Linked DNA regions of Sandaracinus amylolyticus. The protein of the gene in region 1 interacts with the protein of each later gene in a pairwise test. Links are inferred from orthologs where the notes say so. Each region holds a gene or a part of one and is shown in the gene's direction. Other genes may lie near its edges.

Region 1 (15,188 bases):
CGAGCCGCCGTCGCCGTCGAGCTCGAGCATCCAGAAGCCCTCTTCGCCCTCGTGCGTCGCGCTGCCCGCGCCGAGGATCGTCGGGCGCACCCCGGGAAGACGCAGCCGGAAGCGCTCGTGGATGTGGCCGTGCAGCACGCAGCCGCGCGGCAGCTCGGCGAGCGCGGTGAGCATCGCCTCCGCATTCTCGAGACCGTGGTTGCGCCCGTCGGGACGCCCGTCGGGGCGGCGCAGCGCGTAGTGCGTCGCGACGATCACGAAGCGATCGCGCACCCGCGGATCGCGCACGATGCGCTGCATCGCCGCGAGCTCGCCGGGCTCGATCATCCCGCTCGAGCGCCAGACCTGCGGGTTCGGGCGCGCGCTGCGCACCGCGACGACCGCGAGATGATCCCCGAAGAGGCGCACCAGCGGCCATCCGTCGGCGCTCGCGAGATCCGGCAGATCGTTCCGCAGGAACTCACCGAAGTACTTATCGAAGCGCCGCTCGCGGATCGTGTCGTGGAGGTACACGTCGTGGTTGCCCGGCACCGTGACGTAGCCGAGCGGACGCTTCGTGATCGGCTCGACCGCCTCGCGCGCCGCGGCGAGCTCGACCTCGGTGCCGAGGATCGTGTAGTCGCCCGTGCAGATCGCGAGGTCGATCTCGTGCTCGTCGGCGAACGCGCCGAGCGCCGCGAGCTTCTCGCGTGTGCGCCGGAAGTGCTTCCCGCGCCGGAGGATGTGGTTCGCGCCGCCGACCAGGCGCTTGCCGATCCAATCGCGGAACGGCACGAGGTGCGGCGAGACGTCGACGTGGATGTCGCTGAAATGGAGGATGCGCACGGGCCTCCCGATCACTTACGGCCAAGCGGCCGGCATCGCGAGGCCCGTCCCCTCGGGCAGGCCGAAGCGCACGTTCATGCACTGCAGCGCCTGCCCGGACGCGCCCTTCACGAGGTTGTCGATCGCGCCCTGTGCGATCACGAAGCCGGTGCGCGCGTCGAGCGCGTACGAGACGTGCGCGCGGTTCGAGCCGCGCACCCAGAGCGTGTCGGGGCACGCGCCCGCGTCGTGCACGAACACGCTCGGCGAGCCCTCGAAGAACGCGCGCGCTTCCGCGGTGCAGCGCGCGGCGTCGACGCCCGGCTTCACGCGCAGGTACGACGTCGAGAGGATGCCGCGCGTCATCGGCACGAGGTGCGGCGTGAACACGATGCGCACGTCGCGCGCGCCCACGCGCGAGATCTCCTGCTCGATCTCGGGCGTGTGGCGGTGCGCGCCCGCGATCTTGTAGGCGCGGAAGCCCTCGGTGGTCTCGCTGAAGTGCGTGCGCTCCGAGGGCGCGCGGCCCGCGCCGGACACCCCGCTCTTCGCGTCGACGATCACCGGCCCTTCCTCGACGAGCCCCTTCGCGAAGAGCGGCGCGAGCGGGAGGATCGTCGCGGTCGGATAGCAGCCCGGCACCGCGACGAGATCGGCGGTGCGCAGCGCGTCGCGATGCAGCTCCGGCATCCCGTAGACCGCGCTCTTCGCGAGCTCGGGCGCGTGATCGTCGCCGTACCACTCGCGGTGCACCGCGCGATCGACGAGGCGGAAGTCGGCGCTGAGATCGAAGACGATCACGCCGCGCGCGCGCAGCTCCTTCACGATCGGCGCGCTCGCGCCGTGCGGAAGGCCGCAGAACGCGACGTCGGCGCGAGACGCGATGCGATCCGCGTCGAACGCCTCGACCTCGCCGCGCACGATCCCGGCGAGCGACGGCAGCACGCGCTCGACCGGCTGCCCCGCCTTGCTCGCGCCGACGAGCACCGTGAGCTCGACGTTCGGGTGACCGAGGAGCAGTCGCGCGAGCTCGGCGCCGGTGTAGCCCGTCGCGCCGACGATCGCGGCCCGGATGCGCTTCGTCATGGCGCGGACGTATACCCCCGCGCGCGCCGCGCAGCACGCAACCTTTGCGCGTGCGCGCCGCCGGAGATCTGCGGCGACCGCGAGATCATTCGAAGATCTCGGGGAACGCTCGTTGCTGCGCCCGCGGCGCATGCTCATCCACCCGCAGTACGAGGCCTTCTACGGCTCGATCGCGCGCGTCGGCAAAGGCTCGGTGCAGACGCTCTTCTATCAATTCCTCGGCTTCCCGCTGCTCCCGCAGGGGACGTACTGGGTCGAGGGCTCGGCGCTCACGTCGTGGAGCGATCTCCGCGTGACCGAGCTGCGTCGCGACTGGCGATCGATCGGCGTCGGCTATCTGCGCGGCTGGTCGACGAGCCTCGCGGTGTGGCTGCTCGGGATCGGGATCCTCTTCGCGTTCTTGCCGGGTCAGGCGATGTTCGCGGGCGATCCGATGCCGTTCGGGCGCAGCGTCGCGGTGCCGATCGCGATCGTGCTCGGCGTGCTCGCGCTCTTCGCCGCGATCGTGATCTGGATCGCGACCCGCTTCCCGGTGTCGGGCGACGAGCTCGCGCGGCGCGCGATCTACCAGCGCTTCCTCGGGACCGCGATCGATCCCGCGCTGCTCGACAACCCGTGGTCGCCGCGCGACGACCTCAAGCGCGCGATGGCGAACGTCGCCGAGCAGCTCGGGATCGGACGGAGCACCCAGACGTTCGATCGCTGGTCGGAGATCGCGCTGCGCCCCGATCTCGCGCTGCCGGACTTCCTGCGCATGGCGCTCACGACCGCGCGCCTCTGCGAGGCCTCGCCCGAAGAGGGCCGCGACGCGGCGTCGTATCGCATGGTGCAGGACGCGATCTGGTCGCGTCTGGTCGCGATCGATCCGAGCGCGCGCAGCGCGCGCCCCAGCTGAGCTCCGAACGCGACGAAGCCCGCGCGCTCTCTCGAGCACCGCGGGCTTCTTCGTCGGTTCGGAGTCCGGAGCTCAGCGCTTGCTGAACTGGAACTTCTTGCGCGCGCCCGGCTGACCGGGCTTCTTGCGCTCCTTCTCACGCGCGTCGCGGGTGAGGAGGCCGGCCTTCTTGAGCGGCGAGCGGAGCTCACCGTCGACGTGGAGCAGCGCGCGCGAGATGCCGTGGCGCACCGCTTCCGCCTGGGCCGCCACGCCGCCGCCGCAGACCGTCGCGGTGACGTCGTAGTCGCTCATCTTCTCGATGATCTCGAACGCCTGGCGAGCGATCATCTGCGAGGTCTCGCGCGGGAAGTACTCCGCGAGGGTGCGGCCATTGACCGTGATGTCGCCGCTGCCGGGCTTGAGGAACACGCGCGCGATGGCGCGCTTGCGCTTGCCGGTGCCGTAGTGCCGACCGTGGATGAGCGCCTGGGGCATGGTCTCTGTCTCGTCCTTCTCAGAGCTTCAGCAGCGGGATCAGAACTTGAGCACTTCGGGCTTCTGCGCCGCGTGCGGATGCGTCGGGCCTGCGTAGACCTTCAGCTTCGTGTGCATCTTGCGGCCGAGCGGCGTCTTCGGGAGCATGCCCTTGACGGCCTTCTCGAGCGCGAACTCCGGCTTGCGATCGAGCAGCTTGCGGTACGGCTCGGCGCGGAAGCCACCCGGGATGCCCGAGTGCTTGTAGTAGAACTTGTCGTCGAGCTTCGCGCCGGTGAGCTTCACCTTCTCGGCGTTGATCACCACGACGAAGTCGCCCGTGTCGACGTGGGGCGTGTACAGCGGCGTGTGCTTGCCGCGAAGGACCGCCGCGATGCGCGAGGCGACTCGGCCGAGGGGCTGTCCTTCGGCGTCGACGACGAACCAGCGGCGATTGACTTCCGCCGGATTGGCGCTGTGCGTCTGCTGGGCACGGAGAAGGCGCATGATCGAGAACCTGCGAAAAAAAGCGCCCCGGGTCGGGGCGCGAAGGGGCGCGTGATGTAGATGGAGCGGCTCGCCGTGTCAAGCGAAGCCGCCCGTGCTGCCCAGCCGCCAGGGCCGGAGCCGCCGTCCGGCCGTGCGCGCGGCGCGACCGAAGGCCTTCCTTCTAGCGCGCTTCCCGCCTCATGCGCCAGGTCGTCTGCGTCGCGCCGCCGAGATCGCTCACCGTCGCCCGCAAGATCTCGGGCCCTTCGAGCTGGTACGTGATGCGCTGCGGGAAGTCGTGCTGCGGATTCTCGAACACCGCGCGATCGGCCTCGAGCTCCACCGCCGCGAACGAGGTCTCTCCGTCCGCGCCGACCGGCAGTGCCACGTAGAAGATCGCGTCACCCCGCTGCTCGATCCGGAGGCTCTCCCAGCTGCGCGTCCGGCCGTCGGCGGCCTCGGTGTGGGACGAGCCCGGCATCACGCTCCCGCGCGGCACCGTCCACGTCTCCTCCGTGCGCGCACCGTCGTCGTGGTCCGCCACCCAGGTCCCCGCGAGGAACCCGTAGCCCGCGAGCGGGCCCGTTCCGCCGGCCGTCGCCGTCGTGGTCCGTGCCTCCGGGCACGATCCACCACACGCCCCGATCGCGAGCGCGATCGCCGCGACGAGGCCCTTCGTCTTCGTTGTCGTGGTCGCCATCACACCTCCGGGCGCGCGGGGCTTCCGACGGCGGACTGCGTGCTAACGTCGGACGCTGGACCATGAGCCAGCTGCCTCCGTCCGCCGCCGTCGGCCCGTCGAACGTGCCCCCGCGCGGTCCCGTCGAGGAGCCCGCCGGGAGCCCTCCGGCGCGCACCAGCGAGGATAGGTACCGACCCGTCGTCTACCAGCCGAGCAGCGCGTGGCGCTCGCTGTACGAGCGCTTCTTCGCGCACATCAAGCTCGACGAGCGCTGGGAGCCCACGGTGCGGCAGCAGGCCGAGCGCGGCCTGGTCGTGTACGTCGCGCGCTCGCTCTCGTTCCTCGACTTCCTCGCGCTCGACTTCCTCACGAAGAAGCACGGGCTGCCGCTCGTGCGCTTCACGAACGACGTCGGGATGTTCGTCGCCGAGCCCTTCGGTCGCGGGTCGCGGCGGATGCGCCTGCAGAAGCAGATCCCCGACGATCGGGCGCTGATCGACACGCTCCAGGGGGAGCACAGCGCGCTGCTCTTCCTGCGTCGCCCGCCGCGCCTCCAGGGAAACGGTCGCCTCTTCGCCCGCTCGACGAAGGGCGACGACATGGAGGTCGATCTGATCCGCACGCTCGTCGAGCTGCAGCGCAAGACGAGCAAGCCGATCGTGCTCGTGCCCCAGACGTTCGTGTGGACGAAGCGCCCCGCGAGCACGCAGCGTCGCTCCGCGATCGATCTGATCTTCGGGCCCGCGGAGTGGCCGGGGCGCATCCGCGTGTTCCTGCAGTTCCTCGCGAACTACAAGAACTCGCTGCTGCGCAGCGGCGAGCCCTTCGACGTCCGTGCGTTCCTGGACGAGCACCAGGACATGACCGACGCGCAGGCCGCGGACGCGATCCGCTACGCGCTGCTGCGTCGGATGGAGCGCGAGCGCTCGCTGGTGCTCGGGCCCGCGAAGAAGACGTCGACGCGCATCGTCGACGAGCTCATGCGCAGCCCGCGCGTGCGCAAGCACCTCGATCACGCGGCGAAGGAAGCGAAGCGCGAGGTCGTGGAGATCGAGCGCGAAGCGCGGCGCGATCTCGACAAGCTGTGCGCGGCGCCGGACACCAACGTCGTCCACTTCTTCCATCGGTTCCTCGACACCGTCGTGTGGAACCGGATCTACGACGGCATGGTCGTCGATCGCGAAGGGCTCGAGCGAGTGCGCGAGGCCGCGCGCAAGGGGCCGCTCGTGCTGCTGCCCTCGCACAAGAGCCACGTCGACTACCTCGTCGTGAGCGATCTGCTCTATCGCGAGGGGCTCGCGCCGCCGCTGATCGCCGCGGGCGACAACCTCTCGTTCTTCCCGCTCGGGCCCTTCCTGCGGCGCTCCGGAGCGTTCTTCATCAAGCGCAGCTTCAAGGGCAAGAAGCTCTATCCGCAGCTCGTCGACGCGTACGTCCGCAAGATCCTCGTCGAGGGCTGGAACGTCGAGCTCTTCGTCGAGGGCGGCCGATCGCGCACCGGCAAGCTGCTGCCGCCGAAGCTCGGGATCCTCTCGATGATCGTCGATGCCGCGCTGCAGCTGCGCGATCGCGAGATCACGTTCGTGCCGATCTCGATCGGCTACGAGCGGATCATCGAGGAGAAGTCGTACGTGCACGAGCAGTCGGGCGGCGAGAAGCAGCCCGAGAGCATCGGCGGGCTGCTCGCGACGGGACGCGTGCTGCGCAGCAAGTACGGGCGGCTCTACCTGCAGTTCGGCGAAACGATGTCGTTCCGCGGCCTGGTCGACGAAGCGGTCGCGCTCGCGGGCAAGAACGATCGCGCGCGCGGCGCGCCCTCGGTGCAGAACGGCGAGAGCGGGCTCTCGCCGCCGCAGCGACGCGCGCTGGTGCAGCGCATCGCGCACCGCGTGACCTACGAGATCAACCGCGCGACGGTGGTCACGCCCGCCGCGCTCTGCGCGACCGCGCTGATGGCGCATCGTCGTCGCGGCATCACCCACGATCAGCTGGTGCGTCAGGCGCGCACGATGGTCGCGACGCTCGAGCGGCTCGCCGCGCGCATCGCGAAGCCTGTCATCGACGACGAGGGTCGCTTCCGCCCCGAGACGCTGAGCGAGGCGCTGCGGCTCTTCGAGGACGCGAAGCTCGTCGTGACGGTCGACGACGGCAAGGGCGACCCGAAGCGCGGTGAGCCGCCCGACGAGCCGATCTACCAGATCCCCGAGGAGCGCCGGATCGCGCTCGAGTACCACAAGAACACGATCCTCCACTTCTTCGTGCCGAGCGCGCTCATCTCCAGCGCACTGCTCGCGATGAACGGAGAGGCCGAGCTCGAGACGCTGCGCGATCGCGTCCGCCGTGTCTCGCGCCTCTTCAAGCTCGAGTTCATGTACCGCGCGGACGCGGAGTTCGACGAGATCTTCGACGACGCGCTGGGCTCGATGCGCGCAGCGGGCGAGGTCGAGATCGTCGGCTCGATGGTGCGTCGCGGCGGCGGCGCGAGCGGCGCGCAGGTCGCGCGCTACGCGGAGATGCTGCGCTCGTACTTCGAGAGCTATCGCCTCGCGCTGCTCAGCGTGCGCGCGCTGCGCAACGGCGAGGTCGCGTCGCTCGGCAAGAAGGAGTGGCTGAAGAACGCGCTCGCGCTCGGGCAGCGTCGCTACCTCTCGGGGCAGATCACGCTGCGCGAGAGCGTCGCGCGTCCGAAGCTCGAGAACGCGCTCGCGGCGCTGCACGATCATCAGCTCGTGCGTGTCGAGGGCGATCACATCAAGCCCGGCGCGCTCATCGACGACGGGACCACGTACGTCGACCTCGATCGCGTGCTGATCGAGCACCTCGTCATCGACTGAGCCCTCGCCGGAGCGAATCCCGGACGGAAGCGCGCGGATGGGGGCGGGTGGTATCCCGGCGGCCGGATCGGCCGTCTCTCTCCCATGACGACGAAGAACGACGATCCGGTGCTCGATCTGTCCGATGCCGTGAAGGGCTCGTGGCATCGATTCCTCGATCTCTACGAGCCGCTCCGGCCCGAGCTCTATCGCTACTGTCGCCACCTCACGCGCTCGCCGTGGGACGCGGACGACCTCGTGCAGGACACGCTCGCGCGCGCGTTCGTGACGCTCGGGACGCTCGAAGGGAATGCGCCCGCGAGGCCGCGCGCGTGGCTCTTCCGCGTCGCGTCGAACCTCTGGATCGATCGCGTGCGAAGGCAGCGCGAGCTCGCGAGCGAGATCGACGCGGCGAGCACCACGAGCGACCCGCGGGCGCAGCGCGAGGCCGCGGGCACGCTGCTCTCGCAGCTCTCGCCGCAGGAGCGCGCGTCCGTGGTGCTGAAGGACGTGTTCGACCTCACGCTCGAGGAGATCGCGGAGACGCTCTCGACGACCATCGGCGCGGTGAAGGCAGCGCTGCACGGAGGGCGCAGCAAGCTCGTCGATCCCGCGATGCACGAGCGGGCGCGTCCCCTCCCCTCGCGCGAGGTGATCGATGCGTTCGTCGACGCGTTCAACGCGCACGATCTCGATCGCGTGGCGGCGCTGCTGATGGAGCGCAGCACGGTCGAGGTGGTGCGCGTGTGCACGCAGTACGGCCGCGAGGCCGCGCGGAGCGGCGCGCTCACCGGGATGATGTTCGGGAGCCGTCGGCTCGCCGCGGCGGACGTCGAGGGCGGGATCGATCCGCGCTTCATCCAGGGCGCGCGCCCCACGCCGCCGCGCATCGAGGTGCGTTCGCATCGCGGCGAGTGGCTCCTCGTGCACTGGTACGACCACGAGGACGGCGAGGCCGTGCGCGCGTTCACGCGCGTGGAGATCGACGGCGATCACATCGCGCGCGTGCGCAACTACTTCTACACGCCCGACGTGATCGAAGAGATCAGCCGCGAGCTCGACGTGCCGTTCAAGCTGAACGGCCACCGTTACTGGTGATCAGACCGTCCTGCGCCGGAACGGGCTCCGGCGCAGGACCGGACCGTGGCGATGCAGGTGCGCGCGGCGCGTCGCGATCACGTGCTCCGCGCTCGGCAGCGAGAGGCCGAGCACCAGGCCGAACACGAGGTGCACGATGAAGTATCGGCCCACGTGATAGCTCGAGAAGAACCACGGGCTGGCCCACGGCGCGACGCCGTACGTCATCACCATGAAGACGAACGCGGCGAACAGGATCCCGAGCATCGCGAGGTTGCTGCGGCCGTGCACGCGTCGGGTCAGCGCCGTGAACACGACGCCCCACGCCACACCGACCCCGAGGTGCAGCACCACGCCCGCGAGGCCGGCGAGCATCGGGAGCTCGCTCCAGCGATCGCGCAGCACGGTCGCGCCGATCAGCTGCATCGGCGTCCAGAACCCGCGCCCGAGCAGGGCCGCGCCGCTCATCAGGATCAGGCCCATCACGGTCGCCGCGAAGAGGCCCGCGAGCACACCGGGGCCCACGATCGCGCGCTCACGATCCGCTCTCGCTCTCTCGTCTCGCGTCGCCACGTCCGCCTCGCTCTCGTTGATTCCCTCCTTCGTGACGAGCATCGACCGTTCCACGAGCGAACGTGCAACGCTCGACTGCGCTACGCTCGAACGACGTGGCGGAGACCGTCATCCTCGCACCGCGCAGCCCGGTGCCGCCCAACTCGCATCTGCGAGGCACGGTGCTGGCGAACTCGATGCGTCAGGTCGAGGAGCGAGGGGTCGCCGACGCGTACTGGGCGACGCTCGCGGCCGAGCACGTGAAAGCGATGCGCGAGCTCGTCGCGACGTCGTGGGTGCCGGTCGAGGTCGCGCTCGCGCACTACCAGGCGATGAGCGTGCTGATCCCCGACGCGGCGGAGCAGGTCGCGATCGGGCGCGAGTCCGCGGCGCGCGTCCAGAACGCGTACATCGAGACGCTGCTGCGCGCGATGCGCGCGTCGGGCGCGGGCGTATCGATGGAGCTCGTGCTCGCGCAGGCGCAGAAGGTGTTCGACCGCGTGATGATCGGGGGCTCGGCCGCGGTCTACAAGACGGGCATGAAGGACGCGCGCATCGAGTGCCTCGGCACGCGCATGGTCCAGGCGCCGTACTTCCGGAACGGCTGGCAGGGCTGGTTCGAGAGCAGCCTCGGGCTCGTCACGCGGCGCGTGTTCCTGAAGCAGATCCCGGAGATGCTGAACGCCGAGCACATGGCCTTCGCGGTCTCGTGGGTCTGATGATCGTTGGAGCTCCAACCAACCTCGTTGGAGGTCCAACGATCACCGCGCGCGCTCACGGCATCTTCAGGATCATCAGCCGCACCTCGGTCATGTCGTCGATCGCGCTGCGGATGCCCTCGCGACCGAGCCCGCTCTCCTTCACCCCGCCGTACGGCATGTTGTCGACGCGGAAGCTCGGGACGTCGTTGATGATCACGCCGCCCACCTCGAGCTCGTCCCACGCGCGCTGCGCCTTGAACACGTCGCGCGTGAACACGCCCGCCTGCAGGCCGAACTTGCTGTCGTTCACCTCGGCGATCGCGTCCTCGAAGCGCTCGAAGCGCGAGAGCAGCGCGACGGGGCCGAACGCTTCCTCCGCGTAGAGCGCGCAGTCGCGCGGCGTGTCCTCGACGAGCGTCGCGTCGAGCATCGTGCCCTCGCGCTTGCCGCCGACGAGCACCTTCGCGCCCTTCTTCGCCGCGTCCTGGATCCAGCCGTCGAGGCGCTTCGCTTCGCTCTCCGAGATCATCGGGCCGATGAACGTGCTCTCGTCCTTCGGGTCGCCCGAGCGCAGCGCCCGCACCGCGGTCACGAGGCGCTCGCGCAGCGCGTCGTAGAGCGACGCGTGCACGAGGATGCGCTGCACGCTGATGCAGCTCTGGCCCGACTGGTAGTAGGCGCCGAACACGATGCGCTCGACCACGCGATCGAGCTGGTCGCGCTGATCCTCGTCGACGATGCACGCGGCGTTTCCGCCGAGCTCGAGCACGACCTTCTTCTTGCCCGCGCGCGCCTTGAGATCCCATCCGACCGCGGGCGAGCCGGTGAACGAGAGCAGCTTGAAGCGCTCGTCGGTCGTGAAGAGATCGGCGCCATCGCGGTGCACCGGGAGGATCGAGAACGCGCCCGGCGGCAGCTCGGTCTCCGCGAGCACCTCGCCGATGATCAGCGCGCCGAGCGGGGTGCGCGACGCGGGCTTGAGCACGAAGGGACAGCCCACCGCGATCGCCGGCGCGACCTTGTGCGCCGCGAGGTTGAGCGGGAAGTTGAACGGCGAGATGAACGAGCACGCGCCGATCGGCACGCGCTTCGTGAACCCGCGGTAGCCCTTCGCGCGCGCCGAGATCTCGAGGTTCAGCACCTCTCCGTCGATGCGCACCGACTCCTCGGCCGCGACGCGGAACGTGTCGATCAGGCGCGTCACCTCGCCGCGCGAGTCCTTGATCGGCTTGCCCGCTTCGACGCAGAGCGCGTGCGCGAGCTCCTCGAAGCGCTCGCGGAAGCGCTTCACGCAGTGCTCGAGCACCGCCTGTCGCGCGTAGGGCGGCATCTGCGCGAACGGCTTCTCGGCGGCGACCGCGGCGGCGATCGCGCGATCGATGTCGGGCGTGCGCGCGAGCGCGACGCGCGTGACGACCTCGCCGGAGAACTTGTCGGTGACCTCGAGCTCCTCGTTGGGCTGCTCGGGGCGGTTGGCGACGAAGAAGGGATAACGCTCGCGGAGCTTCGTCATGATGGTCCTCAGATCGCCGCGGAGAGCTCGCGGATCTCGCGGTTCAGGATCTCGTCGTTCTCGGAATAGTCGACCGGCACGTCGACGAGATGGACGCCCTTGCTCTCGAACGCGCGCTCGACCATGCGCGCGAGATCGGCGGCGCTCGAAGGACGATGACCACGCGCGCCGTACGACTCCGCGTACTTCACGAAGTCGGGGTTGCCGAGCGCCATGCCGTAGTCGGGCAGGCCCATGTGCGCCTGCTTCCAGCGGATCATGCCGTACGCGTCGTCGCGCAGGACGAGCACGACGAGATCGAGGCCGAGGCGCACCGCGGTCTCGAGCTCCTGCGAGTTCATCATGAACCCGCCGTCGCCGCAGACCGCGAGCACGCGCCGGCTCGGCTGCACGATCTTCGCGGCGATCGCCGAGGGCAGCCCCGCGCCCATCGTCGCCAGCGCGTTGTCGAGCAGCAGCGTGTTCGGCATGCGGCAGCGATATGCGCGCGCGAACCACAGCTTGTAGATGCCGTTGTCGAGGCAGACGACTCCGTCGTGGGGCATCACGCGGCGAACGTCCGCGACGACGCGCGCGGGGTGCATCGGGAAGCGCTCGTCGTCGGCGCGACGGAGCAGGTGCGCGTCGAGGTGCTCGCGCACCGTCTGGAAGAACGAGAAGTCCCAGTGCGGCTGCGGCTCGAGCGCTTCCTTGAGGCGCCAGATGGTGTTCGCGATGTCGCCGACGACCTCGAGCTGCGGGAAGTAGACCGAGTCGACCTGCGCCGCGCTGAAGTTCACGTGGATGACGGTGCGCGCGCCGCGCATGAAGAACGGCGGCTTCTCCACGACGTCGTGGCCGCAGTTGACGATGCAGTCGGCGCGCTCGATCGCGCGGTGCACGAAGTCGCCGTCGGAGAGCGCGGCGTTGCCGAGCCAGAGCGGGTGCGTCTCGTCGAGCACGCCCTTGCCCATCTGCGTCGTGAAGAACGGGATGCCGGTGTGATCGACGAACTGCCGGAGCATCTTGCTCGTGAGCTTCCGGTTCGCGCCCGCGCCGATCATCAGGAGCGGCCGCTTCGCGTCCTTCAGCGCGGCGAGCGCGCGGTGGATCGCCTTGTCGTCGGCGATCGGACGGCGGGTCGCCGCGGGCTCGAGCAGCGGGGCCCCGCCAGGATCGCGCGCGATGTCCTCGGGGAGCTCGAGGTGCACCGCGCCCGGGCGCTCTTCTTCGGCGCACCGGAACGCCTCGCGCACGCGCGCCGGGATCGTGTCGGCCGAGACGATCTGCCGCGTGTACTTGGTGAGCGGCCGCATCATGTCGACCACGTCGACGATCTGGAAGTGGCCCTGCTTCGAGGATTTGATCGGCTTCTGGCCGGTGATCATCAGCATCGGCATCGCGCCGAGCTGCGCGTACGCGGCGGCGGTCACGAAGTTCGTCGCGCCGGGGCCGAGCGTCGAGAGCGCGACACCCGCGCGCCCGGTGAGCCGCCCGTGGGTCGCGGCCATGAAGCCCGCGGCCTGCTCGTGTCGCGTGAGGATCAGACGGATGCGCGAGGTGCGCAGCGCTTCGAGGAGATCGAGGTTCTCCTCGCCTGGAATGCCGAAGACGTAGGTGACGCCCTCGGCCTCGAGCGCACGGACGAAGGTCTCGGATGCGTTCAACGTTCGGCCCTCCCGCTGGTCGTGCGCGACGCTACTCGATCGCGCGCGGCTTCGTCGCGAGCCTCGATCTCGGGCATCGCGGGCGGAACGACAACCCCGGGTTACTCGCTCTCGCGCACGAAGCGGTTGATCGACGCCTCCGCGCCGGCGATGAGCAGCGTGTCGCCCGCCGCGATCGTGTAGTCGGCGCCGGGCACCTCGAGCTTCTTCCCGCCCGCGCCCTGCGGGCGAACGCCGAGCACGTGGATCTCCCAGCGCTTGCGGAGCTCGGCCTGCGCGAGCGTCTTGCCCACCATCTTGCCCTCGGCGATCCAGGGCACGACCCGCACGCCGTGGGCGAAGTCGAGCAGATCGCTCGCGACGGGCATGACCAGATCGGCCGCCACGCGATGACCCATCTCGTGCTCGAGCTGCACGACGCGCGAGGCGCCGACCATGCGGAGCACCTCGGCCTGGCGCATCGTCGCGGCGCGCGCGACGACGTCCTTCACGCCCATCTTCCTGAGCGTGGTGACGCAGAGCACGGTCGCCTCGAAGTCCTCGCCGAACGTGACCACCGCGGTGTCGACGAGATCGGCGCCGATCGCGGAGAGCACACGCGGATCGGTCGCGTCGCCCACGAACGCCGCGCTCGTCTTGTCCTTCACCTGCTCGACCTGCTCGGGGTCCGCGTCGACCGCGATGATCTCGGCGCGCGCCTGCCAGAGCGTCTCGATCAGCGAGTCTCCGAAGCGGCCCACGCCGATCACGAGCACCTTCTTCGCCTTCATACCTTCGCCCTCTGGGATGAGCGGACGCTCATGGGTCGATCAGCCGATCATCACGCGCTCGGATGCGAGCTGGACCGGCGTGCGCTTCGTCTCGGTCGCCATCGCGAGCGCGAGCGTGAGCGGGCCCGTGCGGCCCGCGAACATCATCACGATGAGCACGAGCTTGCCGGCCGGGCTGAGCGACGACGTGATGCCGGTCGACAGACCGGCCGTGGAGAACGCGCTGCACACCTCGAAGAGAATGCGCAGCGGCTCGTGATCCTCGGTCATCAGCATCGCGAACGTGCCGAGCATCACGATCGCGAGCGAGAGGAACGTGACGCCCATCGCGCGGCGCACCACGCCGGGCTCGAGGCGCCGATCGAGCAGGCGCGCCGAGGCGTGGCCGCGCAGCTCGGCCCAGACCTCGGCGCAGATCGCCGCGAACGACGTGGTCTTGATGCCGCCGCCGGTCGAGCCGGGCGATGCGCCGATGACCATCACCACGCACGCGAGCGCGATGCTCACCGCGCGCATCGCGCCGAGGTCGATCGTGTTGAAGCCCGCCGTGCGCATGCTGACCGACTGGAAGAGCGACGCGAGCACGCGCGCGTGCCACGGAAGATGCGCGAGCGACTGGCTCCACTCGAGCACCAGCAGGATCGCGGCGACGCCCAGCGTGAGCATGGCGCTCGTCCCCAGCACGATGCGCGCGTGGAGCGAGAGGCGGTCCGGACGGCGGCGTCGAACGCGCTCCCACGCGTGCCTGCGCAGCTCGTCGATCACCGGGAATCCGATGCCACCGACGGTGATCAGGGCCGCGACGGTGAGGCAGATCGGCCAGCTCGCCGCGAAGCCCGCGAGGTTCGCGTGGCTGAGGCAGAAGCCGGCGTTGCAGAACGCGCTGACCGCGGTGAACACCGACCACCACGCGCGATCCCCCGCGCCCGCGATCGGATGGGGATCGTCGGGGCCGCGCATCACCTCGGGGTGGAACCCGGTGAACGCGTACAGCAGCAGCGCGCCGATCGCCTCGAAGAGCAGCGTGTAGCCGACGATCGCGATCAGCGTGCGGCGGAGCGCGGCGAGCGAGCCCGCGTCGATCATCTCGACGAGCACCGCGCTCTGCTTCACGCGGAGCTTGCGGCCGGCGAGCACCACGAACGACGCGGAGAGCACCATGATCCCGAGCCCGCCGATCTGCGCGAGGACGACGATCACGGCCTCGCCGAAGAACGTGTACGTCGCGCCGACGTCGTTCACCGCGAGGCCGGTCACGCACACCGCGCTGGTCGCGGTGAAGAGCCCGTCGAGGAACGACGCGTCCTCCACGCGGACGACGGCCTCGGGGAGCGTGAGGAGGAAGCCGCCGAGGAAGGCGGTGATGCCGAACGAGAGGACCATCAGGCGCGCCGGGTGATCGGCGGCGTCGGCGAGGAAGCGCTGCGCGCGATGGCCGCGGCCGAGGATCCCGAGCGTCGCCATCACGAGCGCGACGACGGAGAACGATCGGTAGCTCGAGACGAAGGGCGTGACGTCGCTCGCGTGCAGCGCGCCGACGAGCGCGATCCACTTCTCGACGAGCGCGAACGCGAGGAGCCCGATGTTGACGAAGTGCGCGAGCAGCATGCGCGCCTTCGGGAGCCATCCGCGCGGCCGCCGCTCGCCGGTCTCGGCGCGCAGCACGAGCTCCATCCACGGGAACGCGAGCGCGGTCTGCAGGAC
Region 2 (14,845 bases), 1.3 Mb from region 1 along the record:
GCTCGAGGGCCAGGCGGGCATGATCATCGCGACCAACGACGTGCTCGTGCTCTACGGGCTGCAGGACGCCACGAGCGTCGGCTTCGCGTGGGGCGCGGACCTCGGCTTCGACGCGCATTTCCACAGCCGCCACTACTCGATCGGCGTGCACGGCGGCGTGCGCGGCGCGCCCTCGCTCGACGGCTTCGACGGCGAGATGGCGATCGGCGTCCAGGGAGCAGCGTACATCCGCTACGTGTTCTGACGCGCATGAGCGCCGTTCCCGTCCTCCTGGTCCATGGCATCTGGGATCGCGCGGCGGATCTCGACGTGCTGCAGCGTGGGCTCGAGCGGCGCGGCGTCGGCCCGGTGCGCGCGATGGACCTCGTTCCGAACGACGGTCGCGCGCCGATCCTCGCGCTCGCGGATCAGGTCGCGGCGGGCGCCGAGCAGCTGGCGCGCGCGCACGGCCATGATCGCGTCGACGTGGTCGGCTTCAGCATGGGCGCGCTCGTGACGCGCACGTACGTGCAGCGTCTCGGAGGCAAGTCGCGCGTCCGCCGCTTCGTGTCGATCTCCGGGCCGCACCGCGGCACCGCGACGGCGTTCGCGCTGCCGTTCGCGGGAACGCGCGACATGCGCCCGGGGAGCGCGTTCCTCGCGCAGCTCGAGTCCGACACCGACCCGTGGGGCGATGTCGAGGTGCACGTGCTCTACACGCCGTTCGACCTGATGATCGTCCCCGCGACGTCGAGCCGCCTGCGCGGCGCGCGCAGCGAGACCGCGATGAACGTGGCGCTGCACCGGTGGATGATCGAAGACGAGCGCGCGATCGCGAAGATCGCGTCGATCCTCCGCGCGTGAGCAGCGCTATTCACGCGACGCGTGCTCCCTGATCAGCGCACCGACGACATCGAGTACTTCCTCGACCATCGCGTCTCGGTCGCGGGGCGGAACTGCGCGAGCCATCAGCGGTATTGCCGTCATCGACGCCCAGAGGAGCGTCGTCATCGGGACAGGAACGCACCAACGGAGCGCGACCATCGAGGTCACCACGTCCGCGACGGCGCACGCAACACCGAGCAGCACGTTGACGCGGAGCAGCGGGTGGACTTCGCGCGCTTCGAGCCGGACCCCTCCGGGGACCGCCTCGGCGCGGATGACGAGCGGAATGAAGTACGGACGATTCTGCCGCCCAGGATTTCGCGGGGGCCGCTCGCGCACAGTGAAGAGCCGTCGATCGACGACCGTCACGATCGCGTTCCATATGGGAAACGATTGCAACGGTAGATTCGGAAGCTCGAGCTCCGAGGCTCTCGGCGAGTCTCGATATCCGCCATTCGCCACGACGACACGCTGAATGCCGTCGAGCGAGACGTCTCGGACGAAACGCGGCGGTCGATTCCAGTCGACGTAGCGCAACGGGTTGGCGCTCACGCACATCGCCGTGATGATCTGCGCGGCGCCCGCGACCCCGGCGAGCAACGCCATACCGAGCGCGTAGAGCGACATTGCGTCCAGCATGCGTCAGCTCCCGAGCGCGCGAAGCGCGGTGCTCAACCGGCGCAGCCGGTCGAGCGTTCGCGGCTGGAGGTTCCGAAGCGACGTCTCGCGTTCGCCGCCGAAGAGCTCTGCGCGCTTTGCGTCGTAGTAGGCACTCTGAAGCTCCTCGAGGTGATCTGCGCCTCCGTTCGCGAGCAACGCGACGACGTCGACCGCAACGACCGTGAGACCGAGAACGGCCGATGCGATTACCAACCACGGTCCGCTCGCGCCGGCGAGGGCCGCGACGAGCCCGCCTGTCTCTACGATCGCGGCCACGACGTAAATCCCGCCTCGCGTCCTCGCGGCCAGCGCTGCGACGTCGTCGCCGCGATCGAGCGCGTGTTGGAGATCGCCGGAGCGCGAGAAGAAGATCATCGCGCCGTCATATGCCATCGCTCCGATCCCGAGCACCGTCGCGACGCGCCCGAGCCCGCTCGCAGCACGCGCGAGGGCCGCGCTCGGATGTGCACCGGGCATCCGCAACAGCCGCGAGACGGGCTCGTAATAGTCGTGGTGACGCGTGGCGATCACCGCGAGGAACGATGCGGCGCTCTCCATCGTGCCGAGGACGCCTTGTCCTAGGTCCACGCACGTCCGGACGTTCTGCGCAGAGAGCTCGGTCGTGACCTGCTGGAACGCCAGCGCGGTGGAGATGATCTGCGCGGTGGCCACGACGCCGTGCAGCGCCGCGGGCACGTGCTCGAGCGAATAGCGCTCGTGCTCCACGATCCTCACTCGCTCGTCTCCGGTGTATCGGTGCCAGGTCGGTTCCGCTGGCGCTGCCGATGACGTCGCTCGTGGCCACGACTCGTCTCCTCCGGTCGTGAGGAACTCGAATGCGAGACTTCTGGAAGTCCCGGAGTCGATGTGAACACGCCCCTCGGCGAGATCGACGATCAGCCTCGATTGCTCGAGCCCCGGGAGCTCGAGGCGCTGGCCCGTCATCGCACCGTGGTAGCCGTAGAACGTCCGCACGAAATCGCCCACGTCCGCGGCACGGATGTCCCTGATCGTCTCGATGTTTCGGCAGAACTGCTCGCAAGACGCCGAGAAGAGCTGGGCTCCGTTGTCCGCCGCCGAGGCGATCGCGCTCATCGCTCTGCGGAAAAGACCATCTTCGCCGATCTCGCTCGCGACGCGCCGATAGAAGTGATGACCCAGCTCGAGTCTCACGGCCGAGCAGCGGTTCCACATCTCGAACGCGTCGTCGGCCGCCCGAGTGTGCTCCCAGAGGCGGATCCACAGCGGGGCTTCGGCGACGTGCGTCTCGAGAAGCGATGCACACCATGCGCGCAGGCGATCGAGCTCGCGCTCCTGATCTCCGATCACGCGCTGCGAAATGTCCGTCATGCCGGCGGCGCGCTCACGAATCGCCAGTCGGTAGAAGTCGAAGTAGTGCACGAACATGTCGACGAACTGAGGGCCGATGACGATCTCGTCGCGTGTGAACCGCGCTGAGCCGCTTGCGTGATCCGTCTCGCCGATCGACGACGGATGCACCGCTCGGCCGGCGCTCTGCGCGAGCACGCTCCGCGCGCCCGCTTCCGCCAAGCCCATTCCGCCGGTGATGGTGCTTCCGAGCGACTGGCAGAAGGCTCGCCGGTCGACGTCCGGAGAGCGCGCCGCCGCCAAGGCGTACTGGTGGTAGGCGGCATAGACGTCTGCGCGGGCGAAGCTTCGTTCGGGGTTGCCGACGATGTCGGGAGGCAGCCCACGACGCTCGATGTCGATCATTCGCACGACGTGCGCGAGCAGCGCCCACTCGGGCGCCGTGCTCGCGAGCAGCGCGGTCGCGTATGCCATCACGAACTCGGCGACGTACGTCGCGACGAACGGCATGCTGCGATCGATCAGCGCGTAGTGGTGATCGACCTGCTCGACGATCACCGCGGACGAGCGCGGCCCGAAGCGTCGTCGGTGTCTCACGATGCCCATCGGGCCCGGGCGGACCGAAGCGAGCAACACTGCGATCTGCGAGGGCAGCTCGTGCTCGCCGAGCAGCGGGAGCTCCAATTCGCCCACCGCCGTCTCGGGCGCGAACGTGAAGTGCTGGAATGCGCGCTCTCGGATCACCGTGGTCGCGCGCTCCGGGTCGGCGAGCGCCTCGATCACCTCGTCGTAGATCTCCTGGTGATAGGTCCAGAACACCAGGTACTCGCTCGGCGCGAACAGCGGAGCGACTCCGTCCTCGAGGAGGATCGAGCCGCGATCATCCGTCGTCGCCTCGATTGCGCGCGCGGGGTCGGGTCGCGGTGAGCTCGACGCGCTCCCCCCGACGAGCGGGACGATCACGACCCTCGCGCTCTGCACCGGCTCGAGTCGGACCGATTCTGCGAAATCACGCGCCATGTCGCGCGGATCTCGCCCAGTGCGCGAGTCCGTCTCGCGTGGTGGCGGCGGAATCCGGAGCTGCACCAGCGAGAGTGGCATTCCGACGAGCGTGTTCGGTGCGCCCGCGCTGACTCGCGCGATCTGCGTCATGTTCCGTGCTCCTCCATCAATCGATCCCAGGTCTCCTGGTCGAGATCTCCCGTCGGCTCGGTTCTTCCGAGCACTTCTCTCTGGAATTCCGACAGCGCGTGTCGTGTCTTCGGTCCGAGCTCGCCGTCGACACGCCCGCACATGAAACCGAGGTTGTTGAGGCGCGCCTGGATGCCAGTCAGCACCGGAGTCGACGTGTCCTCGTCGGCGTGCGGGTCGAGCGTGCCCACCGCGAGCTCCCAGCGCAGGCGTCGGCGCGGTAGCTCGATCATCGCGGCTCGGATGCGCGCCGGGAGGACCTCACGCAGCTCGCCGTCACCGGTGGTCGTCCCGTCGCGCGTCTGCTCGACGCCGCGATCGTGGAACACGAGCACGTACGGCTCGCTCCCGAGCGTGGTGCCGTCGGGAAGACGGAGTCGGAGATGCAGCTCGACCGTGCCGGTGCGGACCTCGAACCGGTGTCGCTGCCCCGTCGCACAGTCGACCCGCTTCTCGCGCGGAGGCGGGACCGACACCCGATCGCCCGGCAGGAGCACGTGCATGGAGCGGCGACGTGCACGCAGCGCCTCGTTCTCGGGCGCGTTCCAGATCCGCGCGGGATCGGCGACGCCGTAGCGCGCCGCGATGCTCGGCACGTCCTCGCCCTGGCGGACGACGTGCACTCGGTCGGTCGTCATCGTGATCCTCCCCCGGGCACCCACGCGTCGCCGTCGAGATCGGGGAACGTCACGGAGCAGGTCCCGGGGACGAGCCCGGAGACCCTCGCGATCCCCGTCGAGTCCGTGATGCCTCGGCGCACGCGCCCGTCTTCGGAGCGCATCTCGAACCGGGCGCCCACCACGGGCGCGCCGGCGTCGTCGACGAGCTCGAGCTCGATCCAGCTCGTCTCGGGCGCGCAGTCCGCCGGCGCTTGCCGTCCGTGCTCCCCTCTGATCGTGGCGACCCGCTCGACGCGTCGCACCAGCGCGAGCCGTCCGGTCAACGACTCGAGCTCGACTCGCACCAGCGCCTCGAGCTCGCCCTCCCCGAAGCCCGCGACGTCGCCGCGCAGACGGGCGAGCACGTCGCGCAGCTCGGGGCGGATGCGATGCGCGAGGCGCCCGAGGACGTCCACCGCGCGGCGCTCGTCCAGGCGCTCCCACCCCGCTCCGCGATCGAGCCGACGCAGCTCGAATCGCTCTCCGAGCGCGTACACGAACCCCCCATCGCGGAACTGGCACCGCCACATGCGACGACCCATCGGACCGCGCCGCGCGCTGTTGCGCCGTTTCGTGCTGCGAGCGCGCGCGGGTGTGCACCGCACATCACGTCGTGAACGACGAAGCCCTGGGCGCGGCGTGGGCGGCGCATGGGCGTTCGCGCCGAAACCGTGTGCGTGCCGCGCGAATCTGGCTCGGCACGAACGCTGCTGAGAGGCGGCGCAGCGAGCGCGGGGGGTCGCGCGTCGCGCATCAGGAGCTTGACCGTGAACATCGATCGTCTTCTTCGCCCTCGTCTCGCGCCCTGCTTCGGGCTCGCGCTCGCGCTCGCAGCCTGCGAAGGAGGTCCTCGCACCACTCCCCCGATGGGCGACGCGGGCATCGGCGCCGACGACGCGGCGATCACACTCCGCGCGCTCCCCACGCTCGAGGATCCCGCCGCGCTCTTCGGCGCGTCGCCGCGCATCTTCGAGCAGGACCCCGAGCCGGTGCGCGCGCTCTTCGTCGAGGAGTCCGATCTCGCGCTCGGCCGCGCGTGGGACCCGTCGAGCCGCGCGCTCGGCGAGACGTGCCTGCGCGGCGCCGAGGTCCTCGTGCCGAGCCCCGCCGGTGGGGTCGCGAGCTGGGCGTCGAATCGCCCCGTCGACGCCGATGAGCTCGGGTTCGCCGCGATCCCGATCGGCCCCGAGATGAGCGCGCCCGCGCAGCTCGACGAGGTGCTCGAGGGCATGCGCGTCGAGCTCGGGCTCACCGAGGATCTGCGCATCACCGAGCGCTGGGGCGAAGCGCGCATCGCCGACGACGCCGAGCGCATCGACGCCCAGGGCTGCGACGGGCTGGTCGTCTCGCGCGTCGCGCTCGAGCAGCGTCGGTTCACGCGCCTGCGCCTCGCGTTCGCGTCGCGCGAGGATCACGACGCGTTCGTCGCGCGTCACCCCGGCGCGCGCCTGCTCGATCTCGTCGTGTCGGACGGCCAGGAGCGCGCGCAGCTCGAGCGCGAGCTCGCGGGCCGCGCGCGGCTCGAGGTCTGGCACGTCCAGGTCGGCGGCGATCGCCTCGCGACCGAGGCCGCGCTGCGACGCCACGCCTGCTCGGTCACCGAGCTCGCCGCGTGCGCCGCGCTGATGAGCGAGCTCGAAGAGCTCGCCGACGCGGAGCTCGCGCCGCCGCAGCCCGGCGCACGCGCGGGCTGGATCGCGACGCGCGGCGAGGCCGAGGCGAGCCGCTGATCGTCAGGGCCGACTGCCCGCGAGATCGTCGTCGCGCGCCGGCGTCTCGTCGCGGTGCAGCCGCGGCAGCCGCTCTCCGCGCCGCGCGGCGCCGCACATGCCGTCGGCGATCGCGAGCGCTTCCTCGAACAAGCGCTCGCGCCCGACGCCCTGCTGCATCGCGCGCCCGACCATGAACGCGACGTCGACCATGTCCGCCGCTGCTGCCGCCGCCGCCGCGCCGTGCAGCTCCGAGACGCCGTGCACCCGCGCGTACTCGGTCGCGTACTCCGCGAGCGCCTCCGCGATCGCCGCCTCGCCCTCGGGATCCACGTCGTAGCTGCGCTCGCGCGGCAGCCTCGCGAGCGCGTCGGTCAGCGGATCGCTCGGCGGCGCGTCGCCCGCGTCGCTCGGCGCGGTCTCGCCGGCGGTCGGCACCATGCTCGGCTCGCGCGCGTCGATCCCGCGCCGCACCCGCTCCAGCGCGACCATCGCCTCGATCACCGCGAGCCGCTGCACCACGTCGGTGTCGCGGTTGAGGAGCGGAGGCAGCGCGCGCAGGCGCTGCGCGTGACGCGCGAGGATCTCCGACCCCTCCGCCTCGAGCACCAGCGGCAGCACGCGACGGATCGCGTGATCGGCCGCGAGGAAGCGCAGCCGCTCCGAGTCGCCGCGCGCCGTGCCGCCCCAGTCGACCGCGTCGAGCGCGGCCTGCTCGTCGGCGCCCAGGAACGGCCGCAGCGACTCGCGGTACGCGAAGATCACCGGGTGCAGATCCGCGTCGGGCGCCGCGGGCTCGGGCGCGGGCTGCGGGCGCGGCGCCTCGATCAACCCCGCGCGCCGCGCGTTGCGCGGTCCGAGCAGCTCGACGCACCCGCTGCACGCGACGATCGCGAGCAACACGAGCACACGCACGTCCGCCATGCCCCCTCCCATGCGTCCGTCCGGACAGAACATCGTATCAGCGCTCTGCTCGCGCTCATACGCGCTCGCTTCGACCCGGGTCCGGCACCAGAATGGCGACCGCATGGACGAGCATTTCGACTGGATCGTGATCGGGTCGGGGTTCGGCGGCAGTGTCTCCGCGCTTCGTTTGAGCGAGAAGGGCTATCGCGTGCTGGTGCTCGAGAAGGGCAAGCGCTTCTCGCAGGCCGACTTCCCGAAGACCAACTGGGACGTGCGCCGCTGGCTCTGGCGCCCCGAGGTCGGCCTCCAGGGCATCTTCCAGATGTCGTTCCTCTCGCACGTCACGATCCTCCACGGCGTCGGCGTGGGCGGGGGATCGCTCGTCTACGCGAACACGCTCCCGCAGCCGAAGGACGGCTTCTTCCAGAACGCGTCGTGGGCGCACCTCGCCGACTGGAAGAAGGAGCTGCTCCCGCACTACGCGACCGCGAAGCGCATGCTCGGCGCGAGCACGAACCCGACGGTCACGCCCGGCGATCGCATCCTCAAGTCGATCGCGAAGGACATCGGCAAGGAGAAGGACTTCCACTCGACCGAGGTCGGTGTCTTCTTCGGCACGCCCGATCAGGAAGTGCCCGACCCGTACTTCGGCGGCGACGGCCCCGCGCGCGTCGGCTGCAACTACTGCGGCGCGTGCATGACCGGGTGCCGCGTCGGCGCGAAGAACACGCTCGATCGCAACTACCTCTACCTCGCGGAGAAGCGCGGCGCGAAGGTCGAGCCCGAGACCGAGGTCACCGCGGTGCGCCCGCGCGCGTCGGCCGATGGGAAGAGCGCCGGCTATCGCGTCGAGACCAAGCACACGTTCGGCAGCGCGACGCGCACGTTCACCGCGGACAACGTCGTCTTCTCGGGCGGCGTGATGGGCACGATCCCGCTGCTGCTCAAGATGCGCGAGGACGCCGAGGGCCTGCCGAAGCTCAGCGAGCACGTCGGCGACTTCGTGCGCACGAACAGCGAGGCGCTCATCGGGATCATCGCGCCCGAGTGGAAGGAAGACTTCAGCAAGGGGATCGCGATCACGTCGATCCTCGAGACCGACGAGCACAGCCACATCGAGCCGGTGCGCTACGCCGAGGGCTCGGGCTTCTTCCGCACGATGGTGCTGCCGCACTCGCCGGGCTCGAACGTCTTCACGCGCATCGGCGGCTCGGTGCGCAGCTTCTTCCGCCAGCCCGCGCTCTGGCTCAAGGCGCTCACCGTCGGCGACTTCGCGAAGGCGAGCCAGATCCTGCTCTACATGCGCACGCTCGAGGGCACGCTCTCGCTGCGGCTCGGGCGCAGCGTGTACACCGGGTTCCAGCGCGGGCTCGTCAGCACGCTGAGCCCCGGCAGCGAGGCGCCCGCCGCGTTCATCGAGGAGGCGACGGATCTCGCGCGCCGCTTCGCGGAGAAGGTCGGCGGCGTCGCGATGACGATGCTCACCGAGACGCTCGCGGGCACCCCGACGACCGCGCACATCCTCGGCGGCGCGTGCATGGGCCGCGACGCGAGCGAGGGCGTGATCGACAGCGAGCATCGCGTCTTCGGCTACGACGGCCTCTACGTGATCGACGGCTCCGCGATCAGCGCGAACCCGGGCGTGAACCCCTCGCTCACGATCACCGCGCTCGCCGAGCGCGCGATGAGCAAGATCCCCGCGAAGCACGCGCACCGGGAGCTCGCGAAGAGCGCATGACGACCGCGACGTTCCCCGTGCAGATCTACTACGAGGACACCGATCACTCGGGCCTCGTCTACCACGCGAACTACCTCAAGTACTTCGAGCGCGCGCGCGAGCACCTGCTCGGCGTCGAGGAGCTCGTGCGCCTGCTCCACCAGGACGGCGTCGGCTTCGTCGTCTACAAGTGCGAGCTCACGTTCAAGCAGGGCGCGGTGTTCGGCGACACGCTCGAGATCCGCAGCACGCCGCGGATGGAGAGCGGCTTCCGCATCGTGTTCCAGCAGGACGTGTGGCGGCGCGGCGAGCTCCTCGTGCAAGGCGTCGTGCACATGGTCTGCGTCGACGCGAACAAGAAGCTCGTGCCGATCCCGAAGAGCGTGATCGATCGGGTGCAGGCGGGCGCGTGAGCGCGCGCGCGCTACACCTCCGCGCGCGTGAGCAGCATCTGGACGCGCCCGTTCCTCGTCGCGTTCGCCGCGAACTTCCTGCACGGGCTCGGGGTGTTGCTGACGCTCCACCTGCCGGGCCTGCTCGAGCGGTGGGGCGAGCGCGCGCTGACCGTCGGGCTCGTCGTCGCGTCGGCGGGCGCGGGCGCGGTCGCGGTGCGCCCGTTCGCGGGGCGCGCGATGGACGGCGGCGCCGGGCGCCGCGGCGTGATGGTGCTCGGCGGGCTCGTGCACGCGATCGCGTGCGCGGGGTACCTCTTCGTCGATCACGTCGGGCCCCTCTTGTGGATCGTGCGCGTCGCGCATGGCCTCGGATCGGGCGCGGCGCTCGCGGCGCTCTTCACGTCGGCGACCGATCTCGTGCCCGCGGCGCGTCGCGTGGAAGGGCTCGCGACGTTCGGCGTGTCGGGCCTCATGCCGGTCGCGCTCGGCGGGCTGGTCGGCGATCTCGTGCTGCAGCACGCGGGGTTCACCGAGCTCTTCGTGCTGATGCTCGCGTGCTCGAGCCTCGGGCTCCTCGTCTCGCTCGCGCTGCCCGAGACCGGCGCGCGCCAGGGTCGCGACGCGGTCCACGTGCACGCGCGCGCGCAGCGCGGCTTCGTCGCGGTCGCGCTGCAGCGCGATCTGCTGCCGGTGTGGTTCATCGGGCTCGCGTTCGCGAGCGCGCTCGGCGCGACCTACGCGTTCCTCGCGACCTTCGTGCTCGAGGAGCACATCGGGTCGGTCGGGCTCTTCTACGGGTGGTACGCGGCGATGGCGATCCTGCTGCGCCTCACGGCGGGATGGGTCCCGGAGCGCGTCGGCCCGAAGCGCGTGCTCGCGCCTTCGCTCGTCGCGATCGCGATCGCGCTCGCCGCGCTCGCGCTGGCGCGCGACGCGTGGTCGATGGCGCTCGCGGGCGCGCTCGCCGGGCTCGGCCACTCGTTCGCGTTCCCGATCGTCAGCGGCATGACCGCGGGGCGCGCGCGCGACGAGGAGCGCGGCTCGGCGATGTCACTCTTCAGCGCGATCTTCGACGCCGGGATCTTGTTCGCGAGCCCGATCTTCGGCGCGCTCGCGGACGCGACCTCGCTGCGCACGACGTTCGCCGCCGCGGCGGTGGTGCCGGTGATCGGGGGCGCGCTCTTCTTCGTGTGGGACGCCCGCGTGCTCCCGCGGCGGGTCGAAAACGCTGTGATTTCGCGGGACTGAGCCCCCGCGGTCGGTCTCGTGCCCGCCGCGGTCGGCCACGTCGCCGCTGGGCGCCGTCTCGGTGCCGCTGCGCGCCGTCTCGGTGCCGCTGCGCGCGGTCTCGGTGCCGCTGTTCGTGCCAACGGTGCCGCCGTTCCGTGCAACGGTGCCGCCGATCGCGAAAACGGTGCCGCCGATCGCCAAAACGAGGGCGCCGATCGCGAAATCGAGGCCGGCAGTGGGGGCGCCGCACCCCACCGATCAGTTCCTCGGGGCCGCCGATCAGTTCCTCGGGGCCGCCGATCAGCTCCTCGGGGCCGCCGTCATGCTCCGCGGGGCCGCTGCGCGGCGCGGCGGACGATCAGCATCTTGATCCCACCGCGCGCGTCGACGCCGGGCTCGGTCACGAAGCCGGGCGGCAGCGTGCGCACGTCGAAGCTGCGCGGGAGCTTCAGCACGATCGCGCCCTCGAACGTCGCGATCAGCGGGCGCACGTCGAGCGCGAGATCCTCCGCGACGACACGCGCGCGATCGTAGTCGCGCCCGCCCCACGGCGGGTCGAGCACCAGCACGTCGGCGCGCTCGCGCGCGATCACGTCGTGCACGTCGCCGTGCACGAAGCGGATGCGCGACGCGACGTCGTAGATGCGCGCGTTGTGCGCGGCCATCGCGAGGCGCGACGTGTCGAGGTCGACCGCGATCACCTCGCGCACCTCGGGCCGCCGCGCGAGCGCGATTGCGATCGATCCGATGCCGCACGTGCCGTCGATCACCACGCCGTGCGCGCCCTCGGCGATGCGATCGGCGAGCGCCTCGGGCGTCGCCGAGAAGAGCCCTTCGTCGTCGGCCTGGATGCCGCGATCCCACCGCGAGAAGAGCTCGCGTCGACGCTCGCTCCGCGGGCGCCAGGGCGGCGCGGCGCGACCGGCGCGCAGCGGAGGATCGACGTGCACCCGCACGATCTCGCCGCCGAGCGGCAGGCCGTCGAGCTCGCGCAGCGCCCAGCGCGCCTTCGCGGCGGGGATGTCTCCGCGCCATCGCGAGGTGTCGAGCCACGCGGGGGCTTCCACGCGCACTCGCACCGCGCGCGCGGTGTCGCGCGGCATCAGTCGATCGACGACGTCGCGCGCGCGCTCGGCCGCGTCCTCCGCGTCGTCGCCGCGCGCGAGCGTCGCTTCGCGCGCGAGCGCGGCGAGCAGCGCGAGATCGTAGGCTGCGTCGTCGTCGTCGTCGCGCAGCGCGCCGAGCCCGAAGACCTCGGGCGCGACGAGATCGATCGCGCTCCAGCCCTCGTGCTGCGCGTGGCGCATCGAGAGCGACGCGACGCCTCCCTCCGCGCGCCGCAGCCACGCCGGGTGCACGCCGCCGAGGATCGGGCCCACGCGCGTCGTGACCCGCAGCGTGCGCGCGAGCAGGCGATCGGTGCGCGCCCGCCCCACGATGCGCGCGAGCGCGCGCGGCACCGAGATCGGCGAGGCGATGCCCTCGAGGTGGGCGCGCACCGTCGCCTCGATCGTGCGCACCTCGCGCGGCGCCGACGCGACGAGCGCCTCGAGCGCGTCCTCCGGCGCGTCGGGCGATGCCGCGAGCGCGATCGCCCGCGCGGTGTGCGCGACCACGCGCGGCGCGAGCGGATGCGCGGCGCCCCGCGCGAGCCCGGCGAGCTCGTCCCGTACCCGGGCCTCGCTCGCGCACCACGCGACGATCCCGTCGCCGATCCACCACGTGCGCGGACCGTCGAACGGCAGCGCGCTCGGCCGCGCCTCGAGCGGCATCCCGAGCTCCGCGATCACCTCGTCGTCGCGCACGGCGCGAGTCTGCCATGCTGCATCGCGCGCGTTCGCGCGGCATGCTCGTGCCCTCCGATGACCGCCGCGCGCGATGTCGACGACGTGATCACCGACGCGCTGCGCGAGCTCGGCCTGCCCGAGGATCTGCGCGACGAGGTGCGCGCCCGGGTGGACGCGCCCGACGAGACGTGGCGCACCTGCTGCGGCGGGTTCTGCGATCCCTGCGTGACCGTGATCGCGCGCGCCGTCGACCGCGTGCGCGCGCTGCGCCGGGAGCGAGGGTGACCCCGCCGCGGGGTTGCTCGAACGCCCGCCGGTCTCCTACGCTTGGGCTCTCGATGCGTGCTCTTCTTCCTGCGCTCGTGATCGCCCTCGCGGCGCTCGTTCCCGAGCCCGCTGCGGCGCAGGACGCACGCGGCGCCGTGGTGCTCGTCGTCGATCCCGGGCACGCGCGCATCAACCCGGAGCGGCTGCGCCGCACCATCGCGAGCACGCTCGGTCGGGAGCTGGTGCGCATCACCGATCCCCAGGCCCACGGCGCGACCGGCACGCTGACGATCGCGCACTCGGCGCGCGCGCGCTGGCTCGTGCGCTTCGACGCGACCGGCGGATCGGCGTCGACGGTCGCGGAGATCACGCGCCCCGGGCGCTACGACGAGACGATCGCGGACGCGGCGCGCCGCGTGATCGGCGAGGTCGAGGCCGCGACCGACGTGCGCTCGGCGCCGACCCGCCCCAACGCGCGCTCGGGCGCGGGCGCCGACATCTACGTCGTGTGGGTGGACGAGATCCTCGATCCGTTCGAGCACACGCCGCCTCCGCCGCGCCGCGAGATCGCGATCGCGTCCGAGGTGATCGATCCGTTCGCGCCGATCGCGGCGCGCCACCGCACGTTCTCCGAAGTGCTCGATCCTTGGGGACGCTGAGCCGCGCATGAGCCGCGCGCTCCGAATCGCCGGCGTGGGCTGCGGCCTGCTCGCGTTCGTCGCGACCTGCGCGACGTCGGTGGCCTGCTACGCGGTGCTGCCCGCGCCCGCGCGCGACGCGGCGCAGGGCTTCCTCGCGGACGTGCGCGCATCGCAGTGGCAGAGCGCGGTCCAGCGCACGAGCGCCGCGTACCAGCGCGATCACGACGCCGCGCGCCTGCAGCGCGAGGTCGAGCGACTGCCGCGCCTGGCGCGCCACACCGACGCGACGTTCATGAACGCGACGCTCGACGGCGAGACCGCGGTGCTCGACGGCGTGCTCGTCACGCCCGACGGCGAGGTGCCGATCGCGGTCGAGCTCGAGCACGACGCGGGCTATTGGTACGTGGACCTCGTCGTCGTACAGGGAGCTCCGCTCGAATGATGATGCGCGTGTCGTCGATCGCGCTGCTGCTCGTCCTCGCGCTGGCCGCTCGCGCGTCGGCGCACGGTCGCGAGCCCTCGCTCGGCGCGGTGACCTTCCATCCGACCGATCGCGATCACGTCGTGGTGCGCGCCACCTGGGGCTTCATCACGACGCGCGACGGTGGCGAGACGTGGACGTGGCAGTGCGCGGACGCGGTGCCCTTCGATCGCACCAACGAGGATCCCGCGATCGTGATGTTCCCGTCGCGCGCCCTGGTCGCCGCGACGTTCGACGGCCTGCACCGGAGCGACGAGGCGCAGTGCGCGTGGTCGACGCCCGAGACCGCGCCCGACGACGAGTACGTCGTCGACGTCGTGCAGGACCCGAGCGAGCCCCGCACCGCGTGGCTGATCACGTCGACGGGCACGACGCCCGACGAGGTGCGCCGCAGCGAGGACGAAGGGCTCACCTGGTCGACGATCGCGATCCCGCACCCGACCGCGCTGACCGATCGCATCCGCGTGGGGACGAGCGATCCGATGCGCGTGTACACGAGCGGCGCGATCCTGATGACCGACACCGAGCCGCGCCGCGGCGTGGTCCTGCGCAGCGACGATCGCGCGGAGACGTTCCGCGCGATCGAGATCCCGCTGGTCGAGGGCGAGCGCATCGTGCACGTGCTCGGCGTCGATCCGACGAACGCGGATCGCCTGTTCGCGCGGATGGTGCGGCCGGTCGCCGACGAGGTCCCGGAGCGCCTCTTGATCAGCGAGGACGGCGGCGACACGTGGCGCACGGTGCTCGAGATGCTCGAGATCGTCGGCTTCGCGATGAGCGCGGACGGCCGGACGGTGTGGGCGGGAAGCTGGGACGGCGGGCTCGCGCGCTCGACCGACGGCGGGCTCACGTTCGAGATGCTCGATCCCGCGCTGCGCGTGCGCTGCCTCGCGCAGCGCGAGGGCGAGCTCTGGGTGTGCGCCGACGATCGCACGACGGGCTTCGCGCTCGCGCGCTCGAGCGATGGCGGCGAGACGCTCGACGCGCTCTGGAGCTACGACGACGTGCG

What was found.
Region 2: the proteins of DB32_RS15155 (region 1) and DB32_RS09765 interact in binary tests that used the Escherichia coli proteins (3 or more experiments, as listed by UniProt). The link is inferred for Sandaracinus amylolyticus from one-to-one orthologs.

What each region holds. Positions count from the first base shown.
Region 1 is NZ_CP011125.1:3,582,189-3,597,376, reverse strand. What follows is about bases 4,104-7,446. They hold DB32_RS15155 (1-acyl-sn-glycerol-3-phosphate acyltransferase), read left to right. Parts: upstream 4,104-4,492; coding sequence 4,493-7,246; downstream 7,247-7,446. Other genes in these bases: DB32_RS15150 (RNA polymerase sigma factor), read left to right, coding at 7,331-7,446; DB32_RS15160 (DUF6265 family protein), read right to left, coding at 4,104-4,430. In the rest of the region: DB32_RS15185 (metallophosphoesterase family protein), read right to left, coding at 1-825; argC (N-acetyl-gamma-glutamyl-phosphate reductase), read right to left, coding at 841-1,890; DB32_RS15175 (hypothetical protein), read left to right, coding at 2,003-2,785; rpsI (30S ribosomal protein S9), read right to left, coding at 2,858-3,262; rplM (50S ribosomal protein L13), read right to left, coding at 3,302-3,748; more of DB32_RS15160, read right to left, coding at 3,912-4,103; more of DB32_RS15150, read left to right, coding at 7,447-8,323; DB32_RS15145 (hypothetical protein), read right to left, coding at 8,324-8,917; DB32_RS15140 (hypothetical protein), read left to right, coding at 8,971-9,573; DB32_RS15135 (aldehyde dehydrogenase family protein), read right to left, coding at 9,629-11,068; DB32_RS15130 (acetolactate synthase large subunit), read right to left, coding at 11,077-12,714; DB32_RS15125 (potassium channel family protein), read right to left, coding at 12,816-13,484; DB32_RS15120 (TrkH family potassium uptake protein), read right to left, coding at 13,524-15,188. UniProt on the Escherichia coli protein: Catalyzes the transfer of an acyl group from acyl-ACP to glycerol-3-phosphate (G3P) to form lysophosphatidic acid (LPA). This enzyme can utilize either acyl-CoA or acyl-ACP as the fatty acyl donor.
Region 2 is NZ_CP011125.1:2,320,806-2,335,650, forward strand. What follows is about bases 7,751-10,750. They hold DB32_RS09765 (YbgC/FadM family acyl-CoA thioesterase), read left to right. Parts: upstream 7,751-9,052; coding sequence 9,053-9,448; downstream 9,449-10,750. Other genes in these bases: DB32_RS09760 (GMC oxidoreductase), read left to right, coding at 7,751-9,056; DB32_RS09770 (MFS transporter), read left to right, coding at 9,476-10,678; DB32_RS46555 (hypothetical protein), read left to right, coding at 10,740-10,750. Outside these bases: DB32_RS09720 (hypothetical protein), read left to right, coding at 1-244; DB32_RS09725 (lipase family alpha/beta hydrolase), read left to right, coding at 250-843; DB32_RS09730 (hypothetical protein), read right to left, coding at 850-1,503; DB32_RS09735 (hypothetical protein), read right to left, coding at 1,507-3,258; DB32_RS48080 (hypothetical protein), read left to right, coding at 3,248-3,385; DB32_RS48085 (hypothetical protein), read left to right, coding at 3,388-3,780; DB32_RS09740 (peptidoglycan-binding domain-containing protein), read right to left, coding at 4,002-4,682; DB32_RS09745 (carboxypeptidase-like regulatory domain-containing protein), read right to left, coding at 4,679-5,200; DB32_RS09750 (hypothetical protein), read left to right, coding at 5,471-6,433; DB32_RS09755 (hypothetical protein), read right to left, coding at 6,437-7,336; more of DB32_RS09760, read left to right, coding at 7,440-7,750; more of DB32_RS46555, read left to right, coding at 10,751-11,030; DB32_RS09775 (methyltransferase), read right to left, coding at 10,981-12,465; DB32_RS09780 (hypothetical protein), read left to right, coding at 12,523-12,732; DB32_RS09785 (hypothetical protein), read left to right, coding at 12,786-13,373; DB32_RS09790 (hypothetical protein), read left to right, coding at 13,381-13,797; DB32_RS09795 (WD40/YVTN/BNR-like repeat-containing protein), read left to right, coding at 13,794-14,845.